3 regions of the Shewanella sp. KCT genome follow, and region 2 is predicted to be linked to each of the others. Evidence: predicted binding sites of a transcription regulator. Region 2 holds the regulator's gene; each other region holds the start of a gene.
The links. The regulator NrdR, encoded in region 2, represses ribonucleotide reductase genes. The targets are predictions, from matches to a motif close to AAACACNANATNTNGTGTTT.
Positions count from the first base shown of each region.

Region 1: the regulator NrdR is predicted to act here: its motif matches at 1,422-1,441, upstream of nrdA (class 1a ribonucleoside-diphosphate reductase subunit alpha).
Region 3: the regulator NrdR is predicted to act here: its motif matches at 1,770-1,789, upstream of nrdD (anaerobic ribonucleoside-triphosphate reductase).

Region 1 covers NZ_LVDJ01000001.1:560,174-563,455, forward strand. Annotated here, with positions in the region: gene nrdA (class 1a ribonucleoside-diphosphate reductase subunit alpha) at 1-1,290, opposite strand, end outside; gene AYI87_RS02480 (HAD family hydrolase) at 1,793-2,512, opposite strand; gene ubiG (bifunctional 2-polyprenyl-6-hydroxyphenol methylase/3-demethylubiquinol 3-O-methyltransferase UbiG) at 2,505-3,282, opposite strand, start outside.
Region 2 covers NZ_LVDJ01000010.1:60,332-63,613, forward strand. Annotated here, with positions in the region: gene glyA (serine hydroxymethyltransferase) at 1-1,012, shown strand, start outside; gene nrdR (transcriptional regulator NrdR) at 1,137-1,610, shown strand; gene ribD (bifunctional diaminohydroxyphosphoribosylaminopyrimidine deaminase/5-amino-6-(5-phosphoribosylamino)uracil reductase RibD) at 1,648-2,808, shown strand; gene AYI87_RS14520 (riboflavin synthase) at 2,815-3,282, shown strand, end outside.
Region 3 covers NZ_LVDJ01000003.1:344,671-347,952, forward strand. Annotated here, with positions in the region: gene rssA (patatin-like phospholipase RssA) at 1-628, shown strand, start outside; gene AYI87_RS06420 (hypothetical protein) at 836-1,570, shown strand; gene nrdD (anaerobic ribonucleoside-triphosphate reductase) at 1,821-3,282, shown strand, end outside.

The sequences.
Region 1 (3,282 bases), on a different contig from region 2:
AACCTTAGCATCGAACGGGCTGTGGGTATTACAGTGATCGACGTTCTGGATATAGATACGACCGGTAGAGGCACGCTCCTGCATCATCAAGGAGAACAGCTCGACCGCCTTGATCTGCTTCTTACGTATGCTCTCATCCTGCTCATACTTCACATACAGACGCTCGAACTCTGCCTGATCTTCGAAGAAGGCATCGTACAGCCCTGGGACGTCTGATGGACTGAATAGCGTGATCATGCCGCCCTGGATAAGACGTTGGTACATCAGCTTGTTCAGCTGCACCCCGTAGTCCAGGTGACGGATACGGTTATCTTCGACGCCGCGGTTGTTCTTAAGTACCAGCAGAGACTCAACTTCCAGGTGCCACATAGGGTAGAAGAGGGTCGCCGCACCGCCGCGCACGCCACCTTGTGAGCAAGATTTCACCGCCGTCTGGAAATACTTATAGAAAGGCAGACAACCTGTGTGGAATGCCTCGCCGCCGCGAATTGGGCTACCCAGCGCGCGAATACGACCTGCGTTGACCCCTATGCCGGCACGTTGCGACACATACTTCACGATAGAAGAGGCGGTCGCATTGATTGAGTCTAAGCTGTCGCCACATTCGATCAGCACGCAAGAGCTAAACTGACGTGTTGGTGTACGCACACCAGACATGATAGGTGTCGGTAGCGAGATCTTAAAGGTCGAGGTCGCGTCATAGAAATCTTTAACGTACTGAAGACGCGTCTCTTTCGGGTAGTTGGCGAACAGACAAGCCGCTACCAGAATATAGAGGAACTGCGCACTCTCGTAGACTTCGTGAGTCACACGGTTTTGAACCAGGTACTTACCTTCTAACTGCTTAACCGCAGCATAAGAGAAGTTCATGTCGCGCCAGTGGTCGATATAGCTGTCGAGCGTGTCTAACTCCTCGCGGCTATAGTCGTTCAGAATATGCGTGTCATATTTACCCAGCTCAACCAACTTCACCACATGGTCGTAAAGCGAAGGCGGCTCAAACTGGCCGAAGGCTTTCTTACGCAGGTGGAAGATGGCCAGACGTGCAGAGAGGAATTGATAGTCTGGTGACTCTGGCGAGATAAGGTCGGCAGCGGCCTTAATTATGGTTTCGTGGATCGCTTCAGTTGGAATTCCATCATAAAACTGAAGGTGTGAACGTAATTCGACTTCCGATACTGAGACGTTATTCAGTCCTTTGGCCGCCCAAGTGATCACTCGGTGGATCTTATCGAGATCGATGGTTTCACGTTCGCCACTGCGCTTCGTGACTTGCATATTGCTGTTCATTGAAGATAAGCCTTGAATTAAATATCGCTGGGAGGGAAAACTCCACCCTACGTTTCCATGTAAAAACAATCGAAGATGTTAAAAAAAGTACCTGAGCACTACTGCAGTTCTAGTGGCTTCGACCGCCGCCCATACACAAGATATGGTGTTTTTTCTTTTATAGGATACAAGATAGTGAGGTTGGTGGGATATTGCAAGCGGGTTTTTAGGGGACAAGTTGTGGATATCTTGGGGGTAAACCAAAGGGTTAGTAATGGCTTACCTTTAACCCTTGTTTTCAATTATGATAGCACCGGCGGGTCAAGTTTTAGGCGACTGATTCTCCCTATCATGAAAGCTAAAATATTGGCCAGATCCTGAGGATCTTTTGGCGCCGAAAAAGGATCGCGATCTCAGCCTGGACGACTTTTTACTGACGTGTCACACGCCCTAGCACCAGAGCGCGTGACGCATCTCATTTAATCGTGACTTAACCGCTACTTATGCACGATTTAACTGCGACTTAGCCCTGTCTTAGGAGTTCAAGCACGGATACCGGGGTGTCGAAGCCAAAGTCGTGGGGCCAGAGGTGCGCCTGATCATTGTTTCCAATATAACCCCAATGGGCAATGCCCCCCAGCATGTCGCTATTGCGGGCCGCTTCGAGGTCGCGCTTAGCATCACCTAGGTAGAGAATTCCCTGGCAGCTGACGCCAATTTGCGACGCTGCCAAACGCATGGGCGCAGGATGGGGTTTACTCTGAGTGGTGGAGTCGCCGCTGATGATGGCCGGCATCTTGTTGGCTAAGGCAAGCCTGTGCAGCAAAGGCCGCGCAAAGCGCGCCGCCTTATTGGTGACGACACCGAAGGGAATGCGTTGCTCGCTGAGGTGCTCGAGCAGGGGACTCATGCCATCAAACAGCTTGGCCTCTTGGCCGTTAACATTATGGTAGTGCTCAAGCAGCGCCTGCTGGATTGCCGCTTTTTCCTCATCATTAAGATGAGGCTGGGCGGCGCTAACTAACGCCAGGCTGCCATGGGACGCGGCAAAGCGAATATCTTCAAGATGTTGGCTCGGCAGCCCAAAGTCTTTTAGCGCCAAGTTAAGCGCCAGCACGAGATCGGGCGCCGTATCCACTAGGGTGCCATCGAGATCAAACAGCACACCTTTTATTGGCCTAGTCGCAGTTCGCGTACCATCAATCGTTTCAGCGTTAGCACCTGGCACGATTTGATCAGTCATCCTGCTTAACCGTGGCGATCATATAGTTGACATCTAGCGACTTGGTGTAGCGGAAAATCTCCGTCAGCGGATTGTAGGTGATGCCGGTCGCATCGACGCACTCGAGATCTACCGCATCCGCCATGCCAATAAGTTCGGCAGGCTTGATGTACTTCTTATGATCGTGGGTGCCTACCGGTAGCATCTTAAGCAGGTACTCGGCGCCAATCACAGTCTCTACATAGGCTCTGATGTTGCGGTTAATGGTCGAGAAGAACACATAGCCGCCAGGCTTAACCATGTCGCTACAGGCCTTGATAACAGAGGCAGGGTCGGGCACATGCTCGAGCATCTCCATGCAGGTGACCACATCATAGTGGCCCTGATGACTGTCTCTGTGATGCTCTGCCGTGTCCTGGATATAGTTGATCTCGACACCCATCTCTAAGGCGTGAAGTTTCGCGACATCGAGGGGCTCGGCGCCCATGTCCAGCCCATCTACCTTGGCGCCAAGACGTGCCATGCTCTCAGAGAGAATACCGCCGCCACAGCCGACATCCAGCACACGCTTACCAAACAGACCGCCGACGGCTTGATCGATATAGTTCAGTCTCAGGGGATTGAGCTTATGGATGGGTTTAAATTCTCCTTCGGGGTCCCACCAAGTGGCAGCCATCTTCTCAAACTTAGCTATTTCTTGTGGATCGACATTGGCATTATTAGTCTCAGAAAAATTTGTCTCAGAAAGGTTAGACACGGAGAGTCCTCTGAAGGGAATAAATGATGTAGCT
Region 2 (3,282 bases):
CGCCAAGGAACTCTTTGGTGCGACCTATGCTAACGTTCAGCCTCACTCCGGCTCACAGGCTAACAGCGCAGTCTACATGGCGCTACTGCAACCAGGCGATACCGTACTGGGTATGAACCTGGCTCACGGCGGTCACCTGACGCACGGCTCTCCAGTAAACTTCTCTGGCAAGCTATACAACATAGTGCCTTACGGTATCGACGAGTCTGGCAAGATCGACTACGACGAGATGGAGCGTCTGGCTGTAGAGCACAAGCCTAAGATGATGATCGGTGGTTTCTCTGCCTATTCTGGTATCGTCGACTGGGCGCGCATGCGTGAAATCGCCGACAAGATTGGCGCTTACCTGTTTGTCGATATGGCGCACGTTGCAGGCCTTATCGCTGCCGGTGTCTATCCTAACCCAGTGCCACACGCACACGTGGTGACTTCTACTACTCATAAGACCCTAGCCGGTCCTCGCGGCGGTATTATCCTGTCTGCGGCGAACGATGAAGACCTGTACAAGAAGCTGAACTCTGCGGTATTCCCAGGTGGTCAGGGGGGCCCATTGATGCACGTTATCGCCGGTAAGGCGGTAGCCTTCAAGGAAGCACTATCTCCTGAGTTCAAAGAATATCAACAGCAGGTAGTGGTTAACGCTAAGGCGATGGCTAACACCTTCATCGAGCGCGGTTTCGATGTGGTTTCTGGCGGCACCGAAAACCACCTGTTCCTGCTGGATCTGATCGCTAAAGATATCACAGGTAAAGATGCCGATGCGGCGCTGGGCCGTGCCAACATCACGGTAAATAAGAACTCAGTACCTAACGACCCACGTTCACCTTTCGTGACCTCGGGTCTGCGTATCGGTTCTCCAGCCATCACACGTCGTGGCTTCAAAGAAGCCGAAGCGGTTGAGCTGACCAACTGGATCTGTGATGTGTTAGATGACATCAACAACGAAGCCACTATCGAACGCGTGAAGAACCAGGTGCTTGAATTGTGCGCTAAGTTCCCTGTTTACGGTTAACCTTAAGGGGTAAATCGGGTAAACTCCGATGGCCGCTACTGATTTAACATTGGTAGCGGCCATTTTTGTATCTATTTCAAGGGAAAGCTCCCCAAGATACCGATTAGCATTTGCTGGAGGCTCAATGCATTGTCCGTTTTGCAGCGCAACAGACACTAAGGTGATCGATTCTCGTCTGGTGGCCGATGGTCATCAGGTGCGTCGTCGCCGCGAGTGTCTGCTTTGCCACGAGAGATTTACCACCTTCGAAGGCGCCGAACTGGTGATGCCGCGTGTGGTTAAACAAGATGGTAGCCGCCAACCCTTCGACGAAGACAAGCTGCGTGGCGGTATGCTGAGGGCGGTAGAGAAGCGCCCTGTGTCGATGGACCAAATAGAGCAGGCGCTCAGCAAGATCAAATCGACCCTAAGAGCCACGGGCGAGCGTGAAGTGACTTCTAAGATGATAGGTAACCTGATGATGGATCACCTGGTCAACCTCGACAAGGTGGCCTATATCCGCTTCGCCTCGGTGTACCGCGCCTTCGAAGATGTTTCCGAATTTGGCGAGGCGATTGCCAAGTTGCAAAACGATAAGAGCAAAGCGGGCAAGTCGTAATCGATGTGTATCGGGCTTCCCCAATTATTCTCAAGAGATGGCGACGAGCATGGCCTGGTCCAAATTTGATTCCCAGATGATGGCGCGCGCCATCCAGTTGGCCCGCAAGGGCCAGTACACCACCCGTCCCAATCCGAATGTCGGCTGTGTAATAGTCCAAGGGGAAACCCTGGTTGGTGAAGGTTTTCATATCGCCGCCGGTGGCCCTCACGCCGAGGTGCATGCCCTGCGCATGGCCGGCGATAAGGCCAAAGGCGCTACCGCTTATGTGACCCTGGAGCCTTGCAGCCATTATGGGCGAACACCGCCCTGCGCCGAGGCGCTGATCAAGGCTCAAGTGGCCCGCGTGGTGGTGGCGGTAGCCGATCCCAACCCACAAGTTTCTGGCCGTGGCATCAAGATGCTCCAAGATACCGGCATTCAGGTCGAGGTTGGCCTTCACCAGGAAGAGGCCGCCGCCCTCAACCCAGGCTTCATGAAGCGGATGCGTACCGGCCTGCCTTGGGTCGGCATCAAGCTGGCTGCGAGCCTGGATGGCAAGACGGCGCTCGCTAACGGCGTCTCTAAGTGGATCACAGGCCCAGAGGCGCGCCGTGACGTGCAGCGTATGCGTGCCCGTTTCGATGCCGTCGTGACCGGCATAGAGACGGTTCTGGCCGACGACCCTAGCCTGAATGTACGTCATCAGGAGCTAGGTAGCCTGGGCGAGCAGTTAACCGAGGCGGATATTCGTCAGCCACTTCGCGTGGTGCTCGACTCCCGTGCGCGCCTCGGCGCCAAGGCCAAGCTGTTTGAGACACAATCCCCCGTGCTGCTGGTGAGCTGTCAGCCCTATCCCGAGGCCGTGGCGAGCGCCTGGCCCGAGCAGGTGAGTCAGTTGCAACTGCCAAGCGACAATGGGCAGGTGCCGCTAAAGGCGCTGCTGGAACATCTGGGATCTCAGCTTAACAGCGTGATGGTCGAGGCCGGGGCGACCCTGGCCGGCGCCTTCATGGCGCAAGGGCTGGCGGACGAGCTGGTGCTGTATCAGGCGCCGAAAATCTTAGGCGGCCATGGCCGTAACCTGCTGGCATTGCCGGACTATACTGAGATGGCACAGCTGCCTAGCCTCAAGCTTTGCGACGAGCGTGCTATCGGGGCCGACAGACGCCTCACCTTTCAATTGAGTCACAATCATTTACCGAGCGATAAAGAGTAGTTAGTCATGTTTACTGGGATCATCGAGGCTGTTGGCAGCCTGAGAAAAATTGAGCGTCGCGGCGATGATATTCGCCTGACGGTGGCTAGCGGCAAGCTGGACTTAAGTGACGTCAAACTCGGTGACAGTATCGCCACCAATGGCGTGTGTCTGACCGTGGTGGAGCAGATGGCCGATGGCTATGTGGCCGATATCTCAGCCGAAACCGTGGCCCTTACCGGCTTTGCCCATTATCAGGTGGGACAGAAGGTCAATCTGGAAAAGGCGGTGACGCCCACGACCCGCCTCGGCGGTCATATGGTGAGCGGTCACGTCGACGGTGTGGCCAGCGTGGATGACAGACAGTATCGCGGCAAGGCGATCGAATTTTGGCTGACGCCGCCCAAGGGGCTGGCGCGCTATATCGCCCACAAAGGCTCTATCACCATAGATGGTGTCAGCCTGACGGTAAACGAGGTGGATGGCGAGCGTTTT
Region 3 (3,282 bases), on a different contig from region 2:
TGCGGCGGTGGCGACCGATCTCTATACCGGCCAGGAGATCTGGTTCAAGCAGGGTAGCCTGCGTCATGCGGTGCGAGCCTCATGCTCCATGCCGGGGATCTTGCCGCCGGCGCGTATTGGCGAGCGCTGGTTGGTGGATGGCGCCGTAGTCAACCCTGTGCCCGTGTCGGTGAGCCGGGCCATGGGCGTCGATTTGGTGATTGCCGTGGATCTTAATGCCCACAGAAAGTCCCGCCATCAGCAGCTACCTGTGGCCATCTCTTCCGATGTGAAGGCCAGTCAGGCTGAGCAGGTGAAAGCCGAGAAGGAGCTGGAGAGCGGCTTCATGGATCTCCTGGCTCGGGGACGGGATTATGTCAGCGGCTTGACCGACAAGTTTTCCCTCGGTAATCGCAGTGAGCCAGGCATGTTGGCTGTGATGTCTCAGTCGATGGATATCCTGGAGCAGCGCCACAAGCGGGTGCGCCTGATGGGGGATCCGCCGGATATCCTGATCACCCCTAACGTGATGGAGATTGGCACCATGGAGTTCCACCGCGCGGGCGAGGCGATCGAGGCAGGACAAGAGGCCGTCAAGCAGGTGGCTCATATTATCCGCGCCCGTATCGATGAGCTGGAGCGTCATTAATAGCCTGAGTAATAGCCTAAGTAATAGCCTTTAGGCGTGAGTGCATAGTTGTTAGCCCTAAGGTGTCAGTCCTTATAAACAGGAGTTGTTTAAATAAACGGCTAGGATTCCCTAACGGCTTGTCTCTTTAGGATCTCTGGTTAGCAGCTCTGGCCTGGTTTTTGCTGCTTGTAGGGATATTTCTCTGCAGTAGTCGAAAAATTGACAATGAATTCAATTAGCCAGGCCATTAATGGTTCACAAGCCAATCTGATTGCCAACAGCTATGGTCTAGATACACACGGCCAAGAAGCACATGGCCCTGATACACAGGGTCAGGACACACGCGATGTCGACGGCTCATCGGCCAGTGACAAGGTGACCCTGTCAAATCAAGCCTCCAAGACGAAAACGACAGGCCCAGATATTCCCCAGGAGGCGGTATTTCTCTCGCCAAGGGCGGAGCGGGCGCAGAAGATAGAGGCGATGGCCAAAGACTTCTTTTCCAAGGGGCAGTTTGGCATCGGCGATATTCCCAAGTTAATTCAGCGTCTGCATCAGGACGGCATCTTGTCGGAAAATCAGCTTAATCGCCTGAGCCAGGCGGGCTTTGATATCCCAAGGGACGATGGCTCGCAGTCACTGCTCGACTTTATCGCCAGCCAGCGCGAGCAGCTCAAGGAGAGTAAGCCCGATAGCGTGATGATCGCCATGCTCGATGACGCCGAATCTGTGCTCAAGCAGATGGACAGCCTCGACACTCAGGGACTGAACCAGAAGGCGGCGCGGGTATCGGCACAGTTGTCTGTGTTCGTACAGGGCGATCAGGGGCTGACGCCAAGTGATAAGTCTATGTGGCAGGGGCTTAAATCTACCATGCAATTGGCGGCCGCGTCGGGAAGTTCGCAACAGGCTTCCGGGCAATTACAGCGTTATCTGGCACTATCTAAACGAATTACGTAATTTATTCACAGTTTGTCCCATTTTTATCCCGCATCTAGCTCCCTTTTCCGACTGGGTCAAGGCAAGTTTTAACGATAAGTGGCCCAGTTGGCAGTAATCTTGTGTCACAAAATTCCATCCGCAAATTAATGATCTGGATCAAGGTACTTGAGCCTAACTTGTAGCTTAATGCGCTACATATTGTGTTCATCGTCTATATTAACACTATATATGGTGTTAATTTGGCCGTTACTTGAGGAGATATTGAACAATGCCAGTGGTTATTAAGCGGGATGGTTACCGCACGCCTTTTGACGAAACAAGGATTCGAGATGCAGTGGTTGCTGCAGCAAGTTCGGCAGGTATTGATGATGTTGCCTATGCCACCGAGGTGGCCCTACAAGTACGCCAATCGGTGGCCGAACTCGAGCAGGTGGATATTCACGACCTGCAAGATGCGGTAGAAAATCAGTTGATGGAAGGTCCCTATAAGCAACTCGCCAGGGTCTATATCGAGTATCGCCATGATAGGGATATCCATCGTGAGTTGAGCAGCCGCCTCAACCGCGAGATCCGTGGCTTGGTCGAGCAGAGCAATGCGGCGCTGCTGAACGAGAACGCCAACAAAGATTCCAAGGTGATCCCCACCCAGCGTGATCTGCTGGCGGGCATTGTGGCCAAACACTATGCCACACGCCATATTCTGCCTAAGGATGTGGTGGCGGCCCATGAGTCGGGTGAGATCCATTATCACGATCTCGACTATGCGCCTTTCTTCCCCATGTTTAACTGTATGCTGATCGATCTGGCCGGCATGTTGACCCATGGTTTCAAGATGGGTAACGCCGAGATCGAGACTCCTAAGTCAATCTCGACTGCGACTGCGGTAACGGCGCAGATCATCGCCCAGGTGGCCAGCCATATCTATGGCGGCACCACCATCAACCGTATCGACGAGGTGCTCGCGCCTTTCGTCGCCAAGAGCTATGACAAGCACTATCAGGTCGCGCTGACCTGGGGGATCACAGATGCCAAGGCTTTTGCCACGGCGCAGACGGAGAAAGAGTGTCACGACGCCTTCCAGTCGCTGGAGTATGAGGTCAACACCCTGCATACAGCTAACGGCCAGACGCCTTTTGTGACTTTCGGCTTCGGCCTAGGCACCTCCTGGGAGTCGCGTCTCATCCAGTCATCCATGATGAAGGTGCGCATGACGGGCCTGGGTAAGAACCGTAAGACGGCGGTCTTCCCTAAGCTGGTCTTCGCCATTCGCGACGGCATCAACCACAAGGCGGGCGACTGCAACTATGATATCAAGCAGATGGCGCTCAAGTGTGCGTCGATGCGCATGTACCCGGATATCCTCAACTATGAACAGGTGGAAAAGGTCACCGGCTCCTTTAAGACGCCTATGGGGTGTCGCAGCTTCCTCGGTACCTACGAGGAGGAGGGCGAGCTGGTGCACGAAGGGCGTAACAACCTTGGCGTGGTCAGCCTGAACCTGCCGCGTATCGCCATCGAGGCTAAGGGCGACGAGACCCGCTTCTATCAGCTGCTGGATGAGCGTCTGGCGGTGGCCCGCCGCGCCCTGGACACTCGCATCGAGCGTCTACAAGGCGTGAAGGCGAGGGTAGCGCCAATTCTTTATATGGAAGGCGCCTGTGGCGTGCGTCTGCGTGCGGATGATGAGATCAGCGGCATCTTTAAGAATGGCCGCGCTTCTATTTCCCTGG